Regions from separate parts of the Spirillospora sp. NPDC048824 genome, predicted to be linked through region 1. Evidence: predicted binding sites of a transcription regulator. Region 1 holds the regulator's gene; the other holds the start of a gene.
What was found. Region 1 encodes LexA, which represses DNA repair genes until DNA is damaged. Its sites were predicted from a motif close to TCGAACANNTGTTCGA; they were not measured.
Positions count from the first base shown of each region.

Region 2: a site for LexA is predicted at 5,456-5,471, ahead of ruvC (crossover junction endodeoxyribonuclease RuvC). Genes of this name have one in related genera too.

Region 1 covers NZ_JBICUS010000008.1:370,881-380,886, forward strand. Annotated here, with positions in the region: gene ACGFIS_RS19025 (LAGLIDADG family homing endonuclease) at 1-2,353, opposite strand, end outside; gene nrdR (transcriptional regulator NrdR) at 2,476-2,949, opposite strand; gene ACGFIS_RS19035 (LysM peptidoglycan-binding domain-containing protein) at 3,227-3,574, opposite strand; gene lexA (transcriptional repressor LexA) at 3,750-4,448, shown strand; gene leuS (leucine--tRNA ligase) at 4,524-7,022, opposite strand; gene ACGFIS_RS19050 (hypothetical protein) at 7,173-7,796, opposite strand; gene ACGFIS_RS19055 (long-chain fatty acid--CoA ligase) at 8,020-9,564, shown strand; gene ACGFIS_RS19060 (cytochrome P450) at 9,628-10,006, opposite strand, start outside.
Region 2 covers NZ_JBICUS010000020.1:56,635-66,640, forward strand. Annotated here, with positions in the region: gene ACGFIS_RS31275 (glycosyltransferase family 4 protein) at 1-308, shown strand, start outside; gene ACGFIS_RS31280 (hypothetical protein) at 320-859, shown strand; gene ACGFIS_RS31285 (DUF3048 domain-containing protein) at 995-2,032, shown strand; gene pdxS (pyridoxal 5'-phosphate synthase lyase subunit PdxS) at 2,167-3,090, shown strand; gene ACGFIS_RS31295 (DUF6928 family protein) at 3,233-3,847, shown strand; gene pdxT (pyridoxal 5'-phosphate synthase glutaminase subunit PdxT) at 3,939-4,556, shown strand; gene ACGFIS_RS31305 (YebC/PmpR family DNA-binding transcriptional regulator) at 4,560-5,312, shown strand; gene ruvC (crossover junction endodeoxyribonuclease RuvC) at 5,482-6,102, shown strand; gene ruvA (Holliday junction branch migration protein RuvA) at 6,099-6,704, shown strand; gene ruvB (Holliday junction branch migration DNA helicase RuvB) at 6,812-7,882, shown strand; gene yajC (preprotein translocase subunit YajC) at 8,061-8,585, shown strand; gene ACGFIS_RS31330 (adenine phosphoribosyltransferase) at 8,896-9,420, shown strand.

The DNA.
Region 1 (10,006 bases):
CAAGGATCTCGTTGGTGCCGGTCACCATGTAGCGCACCGGGTCGGTCGCGACGATGCGGTCCTGCGGGTCGGATTCGGACGTCACGTCGTTGGTGTAGATGCCGTAGGTCTCCCCGGCCGCAGCCCGGCGCACCATGTCACCGATGCGGACGAGGCCCTTGTCGGTGACGACCCGCTGGTCGGCGGGGAAGCACGGGTTGGACGCCGTGATACGTCCGGTTTCGGGGTTGGTGTGCCAGTCGTTGATCGTGTCGTCGTACTGGATGCCCGGGTCGGCGCACTCCCAGGCGGCCTTGGCCATCAGGCGGAACAGGTCCTTGGCCTTGACCGTCTCCACGACCTCGCCGGTCATCCGGGCGCGCAGCCCGAACTCGTCGTCCGACTCGACGGCCCGCATGAACTCGTCCGACACCCGGACCGAGTTGTTGGCGTTCTGGTACTGGACGCTGCCGATGTCCTTGCCGCCGAGGTCCATGTCGAATCCGGCGTCCCGCAGCGCGCGGATCTTGTTCTCCTCGCGCGCCTTGGTCTCGATGAACTCCCCGACGTCGGGGTGGTCGACGTCCAGCACGACCATCTTCGCGGCCCGCCGCGTCGCGCCGCCGGACTTGATCGTCCCGGCGGACGCGTCGGCGCCGCGCATGAACGAGACGGGACCGCTGGCCGTCCCGCCGGACGACAGCAGTTCCTTGCTGGAGCGGATTCGGGACAGGTTCAGGCCGGCACCGGAGCCGCCCTTGAAGATGACGCCCTCTTCCTTGTACCAGTCCAGAATCGACTCCATCGTGTCGTCCACCGACAGGATGAAGCAGTTGTGCACCCGGATGTTGTCGCAGAGGAACTCGCCGCTCTCGGTCTGGATGTCGTAGACCTCCATCGCGCCGATTTCCTCGATCTCGGCTATCTCCAGCCGCTTGATCGGGTGGGCTGGGCGCCCCGGCTTCTCGAAGCCCTGGTGCAGCTTGAGCGCCTTGACCGGGTCGATGAAACCGATCTCGTCGGCGAAGATGCGGCGGTCTCCGGCGTTCTGGATGCGCAGCGTCCAGCAGCCGTGCCGGTCAGGTCGCGCGTCCGCCTTGAAGCCGACCCTGGAGAAGATGCCGAAGCGCAGCAGGAGACGCTGCATGCCCCGGATCAGTTCTTCGGAGATCATGTCGACTTCGACCACCGTGGAGGATTCGCGCGCGGACACGAGGCCCTCGGCCTGGAAGACGCTGCGGAGGTAGGCGGCGACATGGGGAAGCGGCGCGGTGAAGAGCCGCTCGGGGACCACCATGTCAACGCCGCGGGCCAGCAGCCCCCACTCGTCGACGTACTCCTTCAGGACCTCCCCGTAGAGCCGGGTGCGGCGGCAGTCGAGATCGGTGTCCTGCGTCTCGACGGTGCGCTCGTGGCGGTGGACCCCGGGGAAGACGACGTTCAGGTGGCGGCCGACCCACTCCCGTTCGGAGTCGGTCACGGTCATGGCCTCGATGGTCAGCGAACGGTTCGTGCCGGTCTCGTACCGTCCCACGAATCCGTCCGACTGCAGCCAGCCCGCAAGTGCGGACTCCGCGTACCCGCGGGAGGTGATCTCCGTCTCGCCGTAGGCGTCCCGCCGGTGCCATTCGAGCTGGTCACCGGCCTTGAGCTCACCGGCCTGGACGAAACGTCCCGTTCCGGCCCCGGTGGCCTTCCAGACGAGGTGGTCGGGGGTGACGTCCAGGGTGTAGCCGGCCTTGGTGTGGATTCGCAGGACGTCCCGAACCCCGTTGGCCTTGGTGGCGACGATGCGGGTGAGCCCGGTCGCGTCGTACACCTTGGTGCCGACGGCGTCGTCCTCGACGAGCCTGCCGATCGGAATCAACCCGGCAGGGGTGCTCACCAGCGACTCGTACGGAAGACACGCCGAGACCTGCTGCGGGGACTTGGTGCCCACGTTGAACCAGACGGGGGAGTTGAAGCTGAACATCTGGTGGACCAGGGCGTACTTCAGCTCGTGCTCGAAGATCTCGGCGTCCTGGTCGGTGGCGAAGTAGCCCTGTTCGAGGCCCGTGCCGACGTACATGCTCACGACGCGGTCGACGAGCTGCTTCAGGCTCCATTCGCGCTGCGGTGTGCCGACCGCGCCGCGGAAGTACTTGGACGTGACGATGTTGGCGGCGTTCAGCGACCAGAAGTCGGGGAACTCGACGCCGCGCTGCTCGAAGTTCACCGAGCCGTCGCGCCAGTTGGTCATGACGACGTCACGACGTTCCCAGCGCAGCTCGTCGTACGGATGCACGCCGGGTGTGGTGAAAATACGCTCGATCTTCAGGCCTTTACGGCTCCCCTTGCCGCGTCGTGCCGCCGAGCCGCTCACCGTCTCCGTCATGACCTTCCCCCTCTCGGGCCCTCCCGCCGGGCCCTGCTCAGGAACAACTCCGCCGCCGCACGGGCCATGCCCGCGCGGAGGCCGCTCTTACTTGTGCTGCTTTGTGTTTCCGGAACCCGCCCCTACCGGGACGGGCCGGGCTCCCCCGAGGAACCGGCCTTCCGCAGTGTCTCGATCTCCTTGGCGAAGTCGTCCAGCGACTCGAAGCTCCGGTAGACCGAGGCGAATCGCAGATAGGCGACCTCATCGAGTTCGCCGAGCGGCCCCAGGATCGCGAGGCCGATCTCGTGCGAGGGGATTTCGGCGGAGCCGGAGGATCTGATCTCCTCTTCGACCCGCTGTCCCAGCTGTGCGAGCGCATCCTCGTCGACCGGACGGCCCTGGCAGGCCCTGCGCACACCGGCGATGATCTTTTCCCGCGAGAACGGCTCGGTGACCCCGCTGCGCTTGGCCACCATCACGAGCACATTCTCCTGCGTCGTGAATCGCTTGCCGCATTCCGCGCACGACCGGCGACGCCGAATGGCGCCGCCGTCGTCGGTGGAGCGGCTGTCGATCACTTTGGTGTCAGGGTTGCGGCAGAACGGGCAGTGCACGTCCAATCCCTCCCCTGACAGAAACGCATCACACCTCCGAGTAACGCCACATATAGGTGAAGTACATCGGTGTGACTACTAGATGTTGTGGTCAACCGTACGGCTCACCGCAGGCGTTCGCAACCTGATCCGCTGCCTCACGCGCCACATCCGGCGCGTCCCCCCAGGTCACGTGAGCCCTCCCGGATTTCCTCCCGGGCGTGTCGTCACAGACCGTCTCCGGCGGCACACTCCGCCGCGGCAGACCCCCTGGTGAGCCCGTGTTCGGCCCCGGAGATCAGCGGGCGGGGAGGCGGATCTCCTGGCCCGGCCGGACGGTGGGATCGCCGCCCAGGCCGTTGAGGTCGATGATGCGCTGGACGACGACGCGGGGGTCGGTGCCCCGGTCGGCGTCGGAGGCGATGCCCCAGAGGGTGTCGCCGGGTTCGACGACGACGGTCTCGGCGGCGGTCTCGGCGGCGGTGGTCGGGCCGCGATGGCTTTCGCGGCCGCCGGCCAGTGCGCCGGTGCCGACGGTGAGCCAGAGGATGACGAGCGTGACGGCGGCGGCGAACAGGACCAGGACGGCGCGACCGCGGCGGGTTAGGCGGATCGGAACCCGGTCACTGTGGGGTGAACCCGACATCTCTCCCCTCCTCGACGTCGAATGCATTTTCGATCGAACGCCTGTACGATGTTCTACAGGGGGCGCCGACAAAAAGCGAGCACATCTTCGAACAATTGTTTGATCATCGGGCCGGGACGCGATAGCGTTCCATGACAAGGAGTGACGGATCGAGGCGCCCGGGAGGCGACGAGCGATGAGCAAGGTCCGGGAGCTGCCCGACGGGCCCATGGACGAGACGGGCCTGACGCAACGGCAGCGCATGGTGCTGGAGGTGATCCGCGACTCGGTGCAGCGCCGGGGGTACCCGCCTTCGATGCGCGAGATCGGCGAGGCCGTGGGTCTGACCAGCACCTCCAGCGTGTCGCACCAGCTCCGGGCGCTTCAGCGCAAGGGTTTCCTGCGCCGCGACCCCAACCGGCCGCGGGCCGTGGAGGTCCGCGTGCCGGGTTCGACGCCGGTGCGGACGGACGAGGAGGCCTACGAGGCCGCCGGGGGCCAGCAGACCTCGGTGCGGCCCGCGCCCGCGTACGTGCCGCTGGTGGGGCGGATCGCCGCCGGTGGGCCGATCCTGGCCGAGGAGGCCGTGGAGGACGTGTTCACCCTCCCCAAGCAGCTGGTCGGCGAGGGCACCCACTTCCTGCTGAAGGTCAGCGGTGACTCGATGATCGACGCCGCGATCGCGGACGGTGACTGGGTGGTCGTCCGGCAGCAGCCGGTGGCCGAGCAGGGCGACATCGTGGCCGCCATGATCGACGGCGAGGCGACGGTGAAGACCTTCAAGCGCCGGGACGGCCACATCTGGCTGATGCCGCAGAACCCCGCCTACGAGCCGATCCCCGGCGACGAGGCCTCGGTGCTGGGACGTGTCGTGGCGGTCCTCCGCAAGATGTGAGACCGCACGATGTGAGACGCACGCCGAGACGGCCGCCGGAAGGACCCGGCGGCCGTCTTCGCGTGCCGTGCCCGGTCAGCGCTTCGGGACGATGTTGACGATCTTGGGGGCGCGGACGATGATCTTGGCGATCTCGGCGCCGCCCAGGGCGTCCCGAACCCTGGTGGAGTCCAGGGCCAGCCGCTCCAGTTCCTCGTCGGCGATGCCGGGGGCGACCTCCAGCCGGTCGCGGACCTTGCCGGCGACCTGGACGACGCAGGTGACCGTCTCCTCCACCAGCAGCGCGGGGTCGGCGGACGGCCAGCCCGCGCGGATGACCGGGGCGGTGCGTCCCAGCAGCTCCCATGCCTCGTCGGCGGTGTAGGGGGCGAACAGCGACAGCAGCGTCGCGATGGTCTCGGCGGCCTCGCGGACGGCGGGGTCGGACGCGCCGGGGCCCGAGTCGATGGCCTTGCGGGTCGCGGTGACCAGTTCCATGATCCGGGCGATCGCGACGTTGAACCGCTGCGTCTCGACCAGGGTGGTGGCCTCGTCGATGGTGCGGGCGGTGACGCGGCGCAGGGCCGTGTCGCCGGACGCGACGTCGGCGCCGGGCGGGGAGGCGACCTCGGTGGCGATGCGGTGGACGCGGGACAGGAACTTGGACATGCCGTGCGGTGACACGTCCGCCCAGTCGATGTCGTCCTCGGGCGGGCCGGAGAACAGGATGGCCAGCCGGACGACGTCCACGCCGAACTCGCCGATCTGCTCACCCAGGTCGACGCCGTTGCCCAGCGTCTTGGACATCGCCTTGCCCTGGTTGATCACCTGGCCCTGGTTCAGCAGCCGGCGGAACGGCTCGGTGAAGTCGATCATGCCCATGTCGTACAGGACCTTGGTGAAGAACCGGCTGTACAGCAGGTGCAGGATGGCGTGCTCGACACCGCCGGTGTACTGGTCGACGGGCATCCACTTGCGGACCTGCTCGACGTCGAACGGGCCGTTCTCGTAGCCGGGCGAGCAGTAGCGGAAGTAGTACCAGGACGAGTCGACGAACGTGTCCATGGTGTCGGTGTCGCGTTTGGCGGGGCCGGCGCACTTGGGGCATTCGACGTTGACCCAGTCGGACGCGGCGGCCAGCGGTGAGGTGCCCTTGGGCGCCAGGTCGGCGCCGCGCAGGCCTTCGGGCAGCGTCACGGGCAGCTGCTCGTCCGGGACGGGGACCTCGCCGCACGACTCGCAGTGCACGATCGGGATGGGGCAGCCCCAGAACCGCTGCCGGGACACCAGCCAGTCGCGCAGCCGGAAGTTCACCGAGGCGCGGCCGGTGCCGCGCTCGGCCAGGATCTCGGTGATGCGGGTGATGGCGTCGGCCTTGGTCAGCCCGTCGATCGGCGCGGAGTTGACGATCGCGCCGTCGCCGGGGGTGGCGACGCCGGTCTCGGACGGGTCGGGCAGGCCGGTCTCGACGACGACGCGGACGGGCAGGCCGAACTTCAGCGCGAAGTCCAGGTCGCGCTGGTCGTGCGCCGGGACGGCCATGATCGCGCCGTGCCCGTATTCGGCCAGGACGTAGTCGGACGCCCAGACGGGCAGCCGCTCGCCGTTGACGGGGTTGACCGCGTAGCGGCCCAGGAACACGCCGGTCTTCTCGCGTTCGGTGGACAGCCGCTCGATCTCGCTCTCGCGGGAGACCTCCTCGCGGTACGCCTCGAACGCGGCGCGGTGGTCGGGTGCGCAGATCTCCTCGGCCAGGGCGGCGTCGGCGGCGACGACCATGAACGTGGCGCCGAACAGGGTGTCGGGGCGGGTGGTGTAGACGGTGACGGGCTCGTCGCGTCCCTCGATGACGAAGTCGACGTCGGCGCCGGTGGAGCGGCCGATCCAGTTGCGCTGCATCAGCAGGACGCGCTCGGGCCACTTGCCCTCCAGCTGCTCCATGTCGTCCAGCAGCCGGTCCGCGTATTCGGTGATCTTGAAGTACCACTGGGTCAGCACGCGCTTTTCGACCAGGGTGCCGCAGCGTTCGCAGTGCCCGCCGACGACCTGCTCGTTGGCCAGGACGGTCTGGTCCTTGGGGCACCAGTTGACGTGGCCGCCCTTGCGGTAGGCCAGGCCCCGCTCGTAGAAGCGCAGGAACAGCCACTGCGTCCACTTGTAGTACTCGGCGTCGGAGGTGTGCAGGCGCCGCGACCAGTCGAAGGACGCGGCGTAGCGCCGGAACGAGGACGCCTGGGTCTCGATGTTGGCGTAGGTCCACTCGGCGGGGTGGGAGTCGCGTTTGATGGCGGCGTTCTCGGCGGGCAGGCCGAAGGAGTCCCAGCCGATGGGGTGCAGGACGTTGAAGCCGCGCTGGAACCAGTAGCGCGCGGGGACGTCGCCGATGCCGAACGCCTCCGCGTGGCCCATGTGCAGGTCACCGCTGGGATAGGGGAACATGTCCAGCGCGTAGCGCCGCTCGTCGACGGTGTTGTCCTCCTCGGCCGTGAACGGTTCGAGCTGCGCCCAGCGGGCCTGCCACTTGTCCTGAATCGCCCGCGGATCGTAATGCTCGTCGCTGCTCACGCCTACAACTCCGGTTTCTTGCTCGCTGATTGCGGGGCCCCAGGCCACCTGCCGACATGAAATGGCCCCTCGCACAGGAGGGGCCACCACGCTGACGTCAGTTCGTCAACGTGGTCGTTCAAGGAGCAGCCTGGCTGACATACATCAAGAGTAGCGCAACCGCAAGCCCGTCCGCCGGGACTAATGGCCGGATTGCTGACGGGCCATGGAGACGACGCCGGTCACCTGGACACGGGTGAGTTCCAGGTCGGCGCCGACGGCGGCGAGGGTCTCCTCCTCGGAGACGCTGAGCCGCCCGTCGGTGAGGGCGATCTCGGCGGCGGCGCGCAGGATGCTCTCGCGCGCCTCGGGGGCGAGCGCCGAGGCGGCGCGGGACATCTCGGCGCGGACCTCGTCGAACGGGCGGCCGAGGTCGGCGTTCAGTGCGGCGTCGTCGTATCCGGCCACGCCGGCCTGCTGGACGACGGCCACGGCGCGGGAGCGGGCGGACGGGTCGGTGTAGTCGCCGGAACGCAGGACCTGGGCGATGGCCATGCGCAGGAGCATCGCGGGCATCTGGGCGAGCTGGGCGGTGGTCGGCACGTTGAGGACGCCCGGGTTCCAGCGGCCCTTGCACGTGTCGCACTGGATGAATTCACCGCCGGTCTTGGTGAGGGGAATGACCGGGACGAAGAACAGGGTGAAGAAGTTGCGCCCCTGCCGGCGGCGGTAGTCGCGGTCGCCGCCGCAGTCGGGACAGTGGAAGATTCCCCTGGTCAGGGTGAAGAACACCACGCGCCAGCCGAAGATGATCAAGACGTGCACCCTTTCTCGGTGGAGCGGCACATCGTAACGGTGACATGGGCGGGCATGTGCCGGGTCCGCCGGCCGGGCGGTGGCAGGCGTCTATTCACGGCACGGAAACAGCACGTCAAAGAGGCGCGATGGATGGCGCGCGCCGAACCCCATGCAGGAGGATGTGCGAAACGGCTCATACACTCGTCGGTAACTAACCGACCGGTCACCTTTCGCGCGAGGAGTCCCACCGATGCTCAACCTGTCCGTGCTGCTGGAGGACGCCGCCAGGGAGACCCCCGACCGCGACGCGGTCGTGTTCGGCGACCTCCGGCTCTCCTACTCGTTCATCGACTCGGTCGCCAACCAGGTCGCGAACCTGCTGCGGTCGCGCGGCGTCGGACCGGGCGACAAGGTGGCGCTGTCCACCCCGAACCTCCCGTACTTCCCGATGGTCTACTTCGGGGCGCTCAAGGCGGGCGCGGTGGTCGTCCCGCTGAACGTGCTGCTCAAGCCGCGGGAGATCGCCTACCACCTCGACGACTCCGACGCCAAGGCGCTGTTCTGCTTCGAGGGGACGCCGGAGCTGCCGCTCGGCGAGATGGGGTACGCCGGGTTCGAGCAGGCCGGGGGATGCGAGCACTTCTTCCTGCTGCCCGCGAACCCGGCGGCGGCCGAGTCGCCGATCGAGGGCGCCGAGCTGTTCTGGGCGGCGCTGGCGGGGCAGCCGAACACGTTCGACCCGGTGCAGACGGAGCCGAACGACACCGCGGTCATCATCTACACCAGCGGGACGACGGGCCAGCCGAAGGGCGCCGAGCTCACGCACAGCAACCTGCTGGCGAACGCGATGGTGGACGACACGCTCTTCTACCGCACCCTGCACGACACGTCGCTGGTGACGCTGCCGCTGTTCCACATCTTCGGGCAGACGTGCGTGATGAACGTCGGCATCTACCGGCGGGCGACGCTCGTCCTGCAGCCGAGGTTCGACGCCAAGCAGGCCATCGAGCTGATGGTCAAGGAGAAGGTGAACATCTTCGCGGGCGTCCCGACTATGTACTGGGGGCTGCTGACCGACGACACGTCCGACGAGGACATCGCGACGATCCGGGAGAACCTGCGGGTCGCGGTGTCGGGCGGCTCGGCGCTGCAGATGGAGGTCCTCAAGGGGATCAAGCAGAAGTTCGACGTGGACGTCCTGGAGGGCTACGGCCTGTCGGAGACGTCGCCGGTGGCCTCGTTCAACCGCCCGGACCGCCCGGCCAAGGCCGGTTCGATCGGCCTGCCCGTCTGGGGCGTCGAGATGAAGCTGATCGACGAGGACTGGAAGGACGTCGAGGGCGAGGGGCCCGGGGAGATCGCGATCCGCGGGCACAACATCATGAAGGGCTACTACAAGCGGCCCGACGCGACCGCGGACTCGATGAAGGACGGCTGGTTCCGCACCGGTGACGTGGCCCGCCGCGACGAGGAGGGCTACTACTACATCATCGACCGCTCCAAGGACATGATCATCCGCGGTGGCTACAACGTGTACCCGCGGGAGATCGAGGAGGTTCTGATGACCCACCCGGAGGTGTCGCTGGCCGCGGTCGTGGGCGTCGAGCACCCCTCGCACGGCGAGGAGGTCAAGGCGTACGTGATCCGGACGCCCGGCGCCTCCGTCACCGAGGACGAACTCGTCGCGTGGGGCAAGGAGCAGTTCGCGAACTACAAGTACCCGCGGATCGTCGAGTTCCGCGACGAGCTGCCGATGACCGCCACCGGCAAGATCCTCAAGCGCGAGCTGCGCTGAGACCCGCTCAGGGGCCCGGGGTCTCGGCGCAGGCCGAAGCCCCGGCCCCGCGGGTCCGGTGGATCAGATCGTGTAGGGCAGGCGCTTGATCCCGTTGATGAAGTTGGACTCCAGGCGCTCCGGCTCGCCGGACGCGCGGATCTCCGGGGTCCGGCGGAGCAGTTCGCGGAACATCACGGTGATCTCGCGCCTGGCCAGGTGGGCGCCCAGGCAGAAGTGCGGCCCGGGCCCGCCGAACCCGACGTGCGGGTTGGGGTCGCGCAGGATGTCGAACTTCTCCGGGTCGGTGAACACCGATTCGTCGCGGTTGGCCGACCAGTAGTACATGACGAGCTTGTCGCCCTCTTTGATCTGGTGGTCGTTCAGCGTGGTGTCGCACGTCGCGGTGCGGCGCATCCAGATGACCGGCGACACGTACCGGACGATCTCCTCGATGGCCCCG
Region 2 (10,006 bases), on a different contig from region 1:
TCGGCATCGTGCTCGCCGAGGCGATGTCGGCGGGCGCCCCCATCCTGGCCAGCGACATCGAGGCGTTCGACCGGGTACTGCGCGGCGGGCGCGCCGGGGCGCTGTTCCCCGCCGGCGACCACGAGGCCCTCGCGGCGGCGGCCGGCGAGCTGCTCGACGACCCGGCCCGCCGCAAGCAGCTGTCGGCGGAGGCCCGCGCCGCCGTCCGCGACTACGACTGGTCGGCGGTGGCCCGCGACGTACTGCGGGTGTACGAGACGGTCGCCTTCGCCGGCGCCGGCGTCGTCGAGTCCGGCCTCGGCGCCTAGGAGGCCATCGGATGTACGACTGGATCATCGACGTCCTGTTCTGGATCGCCGTCGTCTTCCTCGCCGGCGTGTACGTGTCGTGGCGCGCCACCCGGCTCGACCGGCTGCACGTCCGCGTCGAGACCGCCCGCGCCGCGCTGGACGCCGCGCTGGTCAGGCGGGCCGCCGCCGCGCTGGAACTGGCCGCGTCGCGGCTGCTGGACCCGGCGGCCAGCCTGGTCCTCGCCACCGCCGCGCACGAGGCCCGCACCGCCGACGCCGACAACCGCGAGTTCGCCGAGAGCGACCTGTCCCGGGCTCTGCGCGCCGTCGTCGACCAGCCCGAGTTCGTCGGTACCCTCACCGCCGGCGGCTCCGGTGAGGGCAAGGCGGTGCTGGACGAGCTGTCCTCGTCGGCCGCGAAGGTCGCCTACGCCCGCCGGTTCTACAACGATGCCGTCTCCCAGGCCAGGATCGCCCGCCGCAAGCTGCTCATCCGGGTCCTGCCGCTCGCCGGCCGGGCCCCGCTCCCGGACTTCTTCGAGATCGACGACGACCCGCCCGGAATCTGAGCACGCGGATCCGAGCACGCGGATCCGAGCACGCGGGATTGATCACTTTCGGCCCCCGCGGCCGTACCGCCGAGCGGGCGGGCGCACACGGTCGCGTTCGCTACCCTCTGGCAGAAGGTAAAGGGAGGGTTCATCGTGCGATCCGCCTGGGGCACCACCGGCAGGGGCCGAGCGGCCGCGGGTCTCGGGGCCCTCGTCCTCGGCGTCGGCCTTTCGGCCTGCTCGGACTCGGGCGGCCCGGAGACGGCGCCGCCGCCGCGCAGCACGGGCGGGCCCCAGCAGACCGGGCCGCCGCCCCCGCCGCCGACGCATCCGTTCACCGGTGAGCGCAAGGGCCTGGACAACCCCGTCCTCGCCGTCAAGATCGAGAACACCAGGCCCGCGCTCCCGCAGAGCGGGGTGAAGGCGGCCGACATCGTCTACGTCGAGCAGGTCGAGGGCGGCGAGACCCGGCTGATGGCGGTGTACTCGTCCGAGCTGCCGAAGCGGGTCGGGCCCGTCCGCAGCGCCCGCATCTCCGACCTGCACATCCTGCCGCAGTTCGGCCGGCCCGCCTTCGCGTTCTCCGGCGTCCAGAGCAAGATGAAGAAGTACGTCCGCGAAGCGCCGGTGTACGACATCTCACAGGAGAACGCCGGAGGCGCCTACTTCCGGTCCGGGGGCAAGCCCATCCCGTACAACCTCTACGCCGACCCGAAGGTCCTGCTCAAGAAGGCGCCCAAGGCCGCCAAGCCCCGCGACATCGGCTTCCGCTTCGGGGACGCCCCGCCCGGCGGCGAGCCCACCAAGTCCTTCACCGCGCGGTGGCCGTCAGCGAGCATGGGGTTCACCTGGTCGAAGAAGCATGAGCGGTGGCTCGCCAGCTTCGGCGGGCGGCCCGACCGCGCCGCCGAGGGCGGGCGTCTCGGCGGCCAGACGGTCGTCGTCCAGTACGCCAAGACGACCCGGTCGAAGTTCCACGACTTCCTCGGCAGCTACACGCCGCTGATCGACACGACCGGCACCGGGCGGGCCCTCGTCCTGCGCGACGGGAAGTCCTACAAGGCCAAGTGGTCGCGGCCGTCCGAGAAGAAGGGGACGACCTTCACCACGGCCGGCGGCGAGCCGATGAACTTCGCCCCGGGACAGGTCTGGGTGGTCCTCGTCAACGACGGCAAGCCCTTCATTCCCTAGGCGCCGCCCCGCGGGCGCCGCGTCAACCGCCACTGTGTAAGGCTCGCCCGCCGCGCGTTGACACTGTGGCGGGTCCAGAGGTCCCACGAGCAGGCAATACCATGGAAAGGACTTATCGTCCGTCCACGTGAGGAATGCCCGTGTCCACTTCCAGTCCCGCCCCTGAGAACGCCGCGCCCGAGACCGGGACCGCCCGCGTCAAGCGCGGCATGGCGGAGATGCTCAAGGGCGGCGTGATCATGGACGTCGTCACGCCCGACCAGGCGAAGATCGCCGAAGACGCGGGCGCGGTGGCCGTCATGGCCCTGGAGCGGGTGCCCGCCGACATCCGCGTCGAGGGCGGCATTTCCCGGATGAGCGACCCCGACATGATCGACGGGATCATCTCCGCGGTCTCCATCCCGGTGATGGCCAAGGCCCGCATCGGCCACTTCGTCGAGGCCCAGGTGCTGCAGGCCCTCGGCGTCGACTACGTCGACGAGTCGGAGGTGCTCACCCCGGCCGACTACGACAACCACATCGACAAGTGGGCGTTCACCGTCCCGTTCGTGTGCGGCGCCACCAGCCTCGGCGAGGCGCTGCGCCGCATCACCGAGGGCGCGGCCATGATCCGCTCCAAGGGCGAGGCCGGCACCGGCGACGTGTCCAACGCCACCACGCACATGCGCCAGATCCGGCAGCAGATCCGCAGGCTGCAGTCCCTGCCCGAGGACGAGCTGTACGTCGCCGCCAAGGAGCTCCAGGCCCCCTACGAGCTGGTCAAGGAGGTCGCGTCCGCCGGCAAGCTGCCCGTCGTGCTGTTCACCGCCGGCGGCATCGCCACCCCGGCCGACGCCGCCATGATGATGCAGCTCGGCGCCGAGGGCGTCTTCGTCGGCTCCGGGATCTTCAAGGCCGGCAACCCGGCGCAGCGCGCCGAGGCCATCGTCAAGGCCACCACCTTCCACGACGACCCCGGCGTCATCGCCAAGGTGTCCCGCGGCCTCGGCGAGGCCATGGTCGGCATCAACGCCGCCACCCTCGGCGACGACCAGAAGTTCGCGGGCCGCGGCTGGTGAGGCGGGCGTGCCGTGCGGACGGCGCCGCGATGAACGGGCCGTCCCCACTGCACACGGCGCCCTTACAGGGTTTACGCTGGCGGCGCGGCCGGTAAGGGTAACGCGGGCCCCGGGGCGGTGCCCGGCCGCGGGAGGGGAGAGCATGGCTTGGTCGGTCGCGCTGGCGTGCGCGAGCTCGGGTGAACCCACCGAGGTGTTCCGGCCGGGCCTGGTGCCCGATCCGGACGCCGCCGCGGCGATCGCGCGCGGCCTGTATCCGGCGGACACCCTGACCGAGACCGGTGACACGGTCCTGGACTTCGCGCTCTGGCCGTACGAGGACGAGCTGTTCGTCGGGGCGTTCGAGCGGGCGCTGCTCCTGTGCGACCGCCGGCTGTTCTGCCTCGACGACGACGCCCGCCGCATCGCCGACACCGCGGCGGCGGCGCTGCCCGGCGCGCACTGCGGCGTCCTCGTCCTGCACACCGTCATCCGCGGCTGCTGGTTCCGCTGGTACGAGTCCGGGGAACTGCTCCGCGACGTGTTCGTCACCGCCGAGGACGGCGTCGTCGTCGACCAGGGCGAGCGGCTCCCCGCCGAGCGGCCGTTCTGGCGGGCCATCGACGCCGGCGCGCCCGACGTCCCGCTGCCGTTCGACCCGGAGGAGTTCGGGCTCGCGCTCGCCGAGGCGCACATGTTCGGCCGCGGCATCGCCGACCGCGGCAAGGACGGCTTCCTCCCGCTGGAGCTCCCGCTGCGCCGCTTCAAGCACGTGTGACGCGCCCGGACCCGGAAGATCCGCGAGGTCGGGGGGCGTTGTCGTGAACGTCTAGGCTTGCACGACCCCGCGAAACCCCGGAAGGTTGCACGTGACCGCTGTGCCGACGATCGGTGTCCTCGCCCTGCAAGGCGACGTGCGTGAGCACGCGACGGCCTTGGAGGCCGCCGGGGCGCACACCCTGAACGTACGCCGCCCCGAAGAACTGGAGCGGGTCGACGGGCTCGTCCTGCCCGGCGGGGAGTCCACCACCATGTGGCGGCTGGCGCGCTCGTTCGAACTGCTGGAGCCGCTGCGCAAGCGGATCGAGGCCGGACTGCCCGTCTACGGATCCTGCGCCGGGATGATCATGCTGGCGGACCGGATCCGGGACGGCGCCGCGGGCCAGGAGACGCTCGGCGGCATCGACATGACCGTGCGGCGCAACGCCTTCGGCAGGCAGGTCGATTCGTTCGAGTCCGCCGTCCCGCTGACCGGTATGGGAGACACGCCGTACCACGCCGTTTTCATCCGCGCACCCTGGGTGGAGTCCGTCGGTGACGCCGTCGAGATCCTCGGACGCGCCGAGAGCGGCCCGAACGCCGGTAGGATCGTCGCCGTCCGCCAGGGGCGCCTCATGGCGACCGCGTTCCATCCGGAGTTGACAGGCGATTTCCGCGTGCACCACTACTTCGCCGATCTGGTGCGCCGGACGACAGAGGAGGAGTGACAGATGTCCGGCCATTCCAAGTGGGCGACGACCAAGCACAAGAAGGCGGCACTCGACGCCAAGCGGGGCAAGCTCTTCGCCAAGCTGATCAAGAACATCGAGGTCGCGGCCCGCACCGGCGGCGGCGACCCGGACGCCAACCCGACCCTCTACGACGCCATTTACAAGGCGAAGAAGAACTCCGTCCCCAACGACAACATCGAGCGCGCGCGCAAGCGCGGCGCCGGTGAGGAGGCCGGGGGCGCCGACTGGCAGAACATCACCTACGAGGGCTACGCCCCGGGCGGTGTCGCCGTCCTCATCGAGTGCCTGACCGACAACCGCAACCGCGCCGCCTCCGAGGTGCGCGTCGCCCTCACCCGCAACGGCGGCTCCCTCGCCGACCCGGGCTCGGTCTCCTACATGTTCAACCGCAAGGGCGTCGTGATCGTCCCCAAGGACGGCACCAGCGAGGACGACGTGATGATGGCCGTCCTGGACGCCGGCGCCGAAGAGGTCAACGAGCTCGACGAGGAGAACTTCGAGGTCGTCAGCGAGGCGGGCGACCTGGTCGCCGTCCGCAGCGCGCTGGTGGACGCCGGGATCGACTACGAGTCGGCCGAGAGCAAGTTCCTGCCGACCGTCACCGTCCCCCTGGAAGAGGACAACGCCAAGAAGGTCTTCCGGCTCCTGGACGCCCTCGAAGACTCCGACGACGTCCAGGACGTCTACGCGAACTTCGACGTCTCCGACGACATCCTGGCCACCCTGGACTGACGCCGCGGCCCCCACGGCCCCCCGGCCCCGGCCGGGATCGCGACGCGCCCCCGACACCCGCCGCCCCGCCCTTCTCTCCGGATTTTCCGCCGACACGCCGCCGCCCCCTCCACGATACGGGGCCGGATTGGTAGCGTTGGCGGCCGAACAGGTGATCGAAGGAGCGGCCTTGCGGGTGATGGGGGTGGACCCCGGGCTCACCCGGTGCGGGGTGGGGGTCGTCGAGGGCACCCCGGGCAAACGGCTCCACCTGGTGCACGTGACCGTCGTGCGGACCGCGCCCGAAGACGACATCCACCTGCGCCTGCTGGGCATCGAATCGGGCATCGAGGCGCTGATGGACGAGTTCCGTCCCGACGCCGTCGCGGTCGAGCGCGTGTTCTCCCAGCACAACGTCCGCACCGTGATGGGCACCGCGCAGGCGGCCGGGGTCGCGATGCTGGTGGCGGCCCGCCGCGGCCTGCCCGTCGCGCTGCACACCCCGAGCGAGGCCAAGGCCGCCGTCACCGGGAACGGGCGCGCCGACAAGGCGCAGGTGACCAGGATGGTGACCCGGCTGCTGTCCCTGGAGTCGGCCCCGAAACCGGCGGACGCGGCCGACGCGCTCGCGCTGGCCATCTGCCACGTGTGGCGCGGGGGAGCGCAGCAGCGGCTCGCCACGGCCCAGCGGTCGCGGATCGAGGAGGCTGCCAGGGCCGAGCGCGAGCGCCTCGCCGCCCGGAACAGCACCGCCAGGAACAGCGCCGCCCAGAACAGCACCGCCCAGAACAGGGGAGGAACCGTACAGTGATCGCCTTCGTCAGCGGCCGGGTGGCCGCCGCCGGGCCCGACGGCGCGGTGATCGACGTGCACGGCGTCGGCCTGGCGGTGCAGTGCACCCCCGCCACCCTGGCCGGGCTGCGGGTCGGCGACGAGGCGAAGGTGCCGACCTCCCTCGTCGTCCGCGAGGACTCCCTCACCCTGTTCGGCTTCGCCGACGACGACGAGCGGACGGTGTTCGAGATGCTGCAGACGGCCAGCGGTGTGGGGCCCAAGCTCGCGCTGGCGATGCTCGCGGTCCACCCGCCCAACGCGCTGCGCCAAGCGGTGGCGAGCGAGGACCTCACCGCTCTCACCAAGGTCCCCGGCATCGGCAAGAAGGGCGCCCAGCGCATCGTGCTGGAGCTCAGGGACCGCCTCGGCGGCCCGGTCGGGGACGGCGCCGGCGGCGTGCGCGCGCCCGCCCGCGCCGAGCCGTGGCGCGAGCAGGTCCAGATGGGCCTGATCAACCTGGGCTGGTCCGCCAAGGACGCCGACGCCGCCGTGGACGCCGTCGCCGCCGACCTCGACGGGGGCGAGACGCCGCCGGTCGCGGCCCTCCTGAAGTCGGCGCTGAAGAAACTGAGCAAATAATGAGCGGGAGCGAACCGGGGGGTGTGGGGGGTCGTCCCCCCACAGGGAGCAGGATGAGCGGGAGCGAACCGGGGGGTGTGGGGGGTCGTCCCCCCACAGGGAGCAGGATGAGCGGGAGTGAGCCCGAACGGCTGGTGTCGCCGGATGCGGACGGGGCCGAGGAACAGCGGATCGAGGCCGCGCTGCGGCCCCGGAAGCTGGACGACTTCGTCGGGCAGGAGCGGGTGCGCGAGCAGCTCTCGCTGGTGCTGCAGAGCGCGCTGCGGCGCGGCCGGACGCCCGATCACGTGCTGCTGTCGGGCGGGCCCGGCCTCGGCAAGACCACCCTCGCCATGATCATCGCCGCGGAGCTGGGGCAGCCGCTGCGGATCTCCTCCGGCCCGGCCATCGAACGGGCCGGAGACCTGGCGGCGGTGCTGTCCACGCTCGCCGAGGGCGAGGTGCTGTTCCTGGACGAGATCCACCGGCTGGCGCGGCCCGCCGAGGAGATGCTCTACATGGCGATGGAGGACTTCCGCGTCGACGTCGTCGTCGGCAAGGGCCCGGGCGCGACGGCGATCCCCCTGGACATCGCGCCGTTCACGCTGGTCGGCGCCACCACCCGGGCAGGGATGCTGCCCGGGCCGCTGCGCGACAGGTTCGGGTTCGTCGCGCACATGGACTTCTACGAGCCCGCCGAGCTGGAGATCATCGTCCGGCGTTCGGCGGCGCTGCTGGACGTGGAGATCGGCGACGACGCCGCGGCCGAGATCGCCGGCCGGTCCCGGGGCACCCCCCGCATCGCCAACCGGCTGCTGCGCCGCGTCCGCGACTACGCCGAGGTGCGCACCGACGGGACCGTCACGCTGGAATCAGCGCGGGCCGCTCTGGCGTTGTACGAAGTGGACGAACGGGGGCTGGACCGGCTCGACCGTGCCGTCCTGGAGTCGCTGATGCGCAAGTTCGGCGGCGGCCCCGTGGGGTTGTCGACGCTGGCCGTATCGGTGGGGGAGGAACCCGAGACCGTGGAGGTCGTCGCCGAGCCGTTCCTCGTCCGGCAGGGCCTGCTGGCGAGGACGCCGCGCGGGCGCATCGCCACCGCGGCCGCGTGGGCGCATCTGGGTCTCACGCAGCCGCCGACGGCGCCGATGGCGGGAACGCTGTTCGACGTCGACGGAGACGCCGGCCGTCCCGAATAGTGATCATCCGATAACGGGTTGGGAACTTCCCGGTGTCGCCGGTCGTCACGTCGTTGCCGGGGTCTCGCGTACTCTCTAGACTCCGGGACTTGGTTCACCGTCTCCAGCCGGCGGTCCCGTTGCACATGACCGGTCCGGTCACAGGCTGGGCTAACGACATCGGAAGGATGCCCCAGTAATGGGCGGCGACATGATTATCGCGGCGGATTCGGGCGGCAGCGGGGCCTTCAACCTGCTTCTGCTCCTCGCCATTCCCCTGGTCTTCTACTTCCTGCTCATCCGGCCGCAGAGCAAGCGCCGCAAAGAGCAGATGCAGATGCAGAACGCCATCGAGCCCGGTGTGCGGGTGCTGACGACCAGCGGCATGCGCGCGACCGTCGTGGAAGCCGACGACGACGGCATCGTCCTGGAGATCGCCGACGGCGTCGAGGTCCGCTTCGTCAAGCAGGCCGTCATGCAGGTCCTCAAGGACGACGAGCCCGAGGACCTCGACGACGAGCACGATGACGACGACGAGGACGGCGAGGACGGCGACCGCGTCGACCTGTCCAAGGACGGCGACTCCGGCGACGAGGCCGACGAGGACTCGGCCGGCGACGACTCGGACGAGGACGGCCCGGACGAGACCGCCGAGGCGGAGGAGCCCGACTCCAAGTCCGGCAAAGGGCTGAAGGTGAAGACGGCGAACAAGTCCGCCGGCTGACCCCTTCTCCCGCCACGATCCGGAATCAGGGCCATGCCGGCCGGGCACCGGGCCAGGGCGGCGGCGACATCGCCGGACCGGGCTGCAAGTACGGACTGGGCTGCAAGTACGGATTGAACGAGAACGGCGTCGGCGTGAAGCCGTCGCCGTTCTCGTCTGCCGTCCCGTCCGGTGCCGGCGGCGGGCCCGCCGCCGGCACCGGAGGTCCCGGCGGTACAGTCGCCGTCCGTAGGTCGTGCGGACCGGGACGCGGCGGCGGCCCGGACGCGGGACCCGGCAGCGACGGCGCGGCGGCAAGTAGGAGCGAACTGTGGACCTCGGCAAGCTGATCCAGGAGCGGATCCGCGACGTGGACGACTACCCCAAGCCCGGGGTGGTCTTCAAGGACATCACGCCCCTGCTGTCCGACCATGTCGCGTTCGCCGGTGTGGTGGACGCGATCGTCAACCACCACGGCCGCGGCACCATCGACAAGATCGTCGGGATCGAGGCGCGCGGTTTCATCCTCGCCGCGCCCGTGGCCTACCACTTCGGCGCGGGGTTCGTCCCGGTGCGCAAAAAGGGGAAGCTGCCGTCGCGGACGCGCGAGGAGACCTATGATCTCGAGTACGGGACCGAGACGATCGAGATCCACGTCGACGCGCTCGAACCCGGTGACCGTGTGCTGATCGTCGACGATGTCCTGGCGACCGGAGGGACGGCCAGGGCCGCCGCCGAACTCGTCCGCCGGAGCGGAGCCGAGGTCGCCGGCCTGACCGTCCTCCTTGAGCTGTCGTTCCTGGACGGACGCGACAAGCTGGGGAATCTGGATGTCCATTCGCTGGTTACGGTCTAGTAGGAAATGGGCGCCGGATAGACTGGCGCCATCAGGGTCCGGTGGGGAACGGGCGCATCTCGCGGAAGCGGGCGGTGCGCCCGGATGGACTAAGGAGGCTGGGTGCCCGGTGAGGTGGTATCGACCGACGCGGTGAACGACGCCGCCCCCGAGGCTCACCCGGTGCCGGAGACCACGGGGGAGAACGGTGTGCGACCCGCGTCCGCCGCGCCGCCGCGCCGCACGGCACGGAGTGCGCCACCGCCCGGCCGGCCCGCCGCCGAACCCCCGGAGCCGCCCCCCGAACGGTCCGCGCCGTCCGCGGAGAAACCGGGGACGCCCCTGGGCCCACCGGCGAAGGACTCTGCCGGACCGGCCCACACCGCCCAGGCTCCCGAAGGGCAGGCCCCCGAAGGGCAGGCCCCCGAAGGGCAGGCCCCCAAAGGGCAGGCCCCCAAAGGGCAGGCACTCGAAGAGCAGGCACTCGAAGAGCAAGGCCTCCACGATCAGGAACCTCAGGGGCATGGCCGTCAAGAGCAGGCCCCGCCCCCCGAGGACCCCGGCCCGGCCGGGGACGCCGACACCCCCGAGCCCGCCGTTCCGTCCA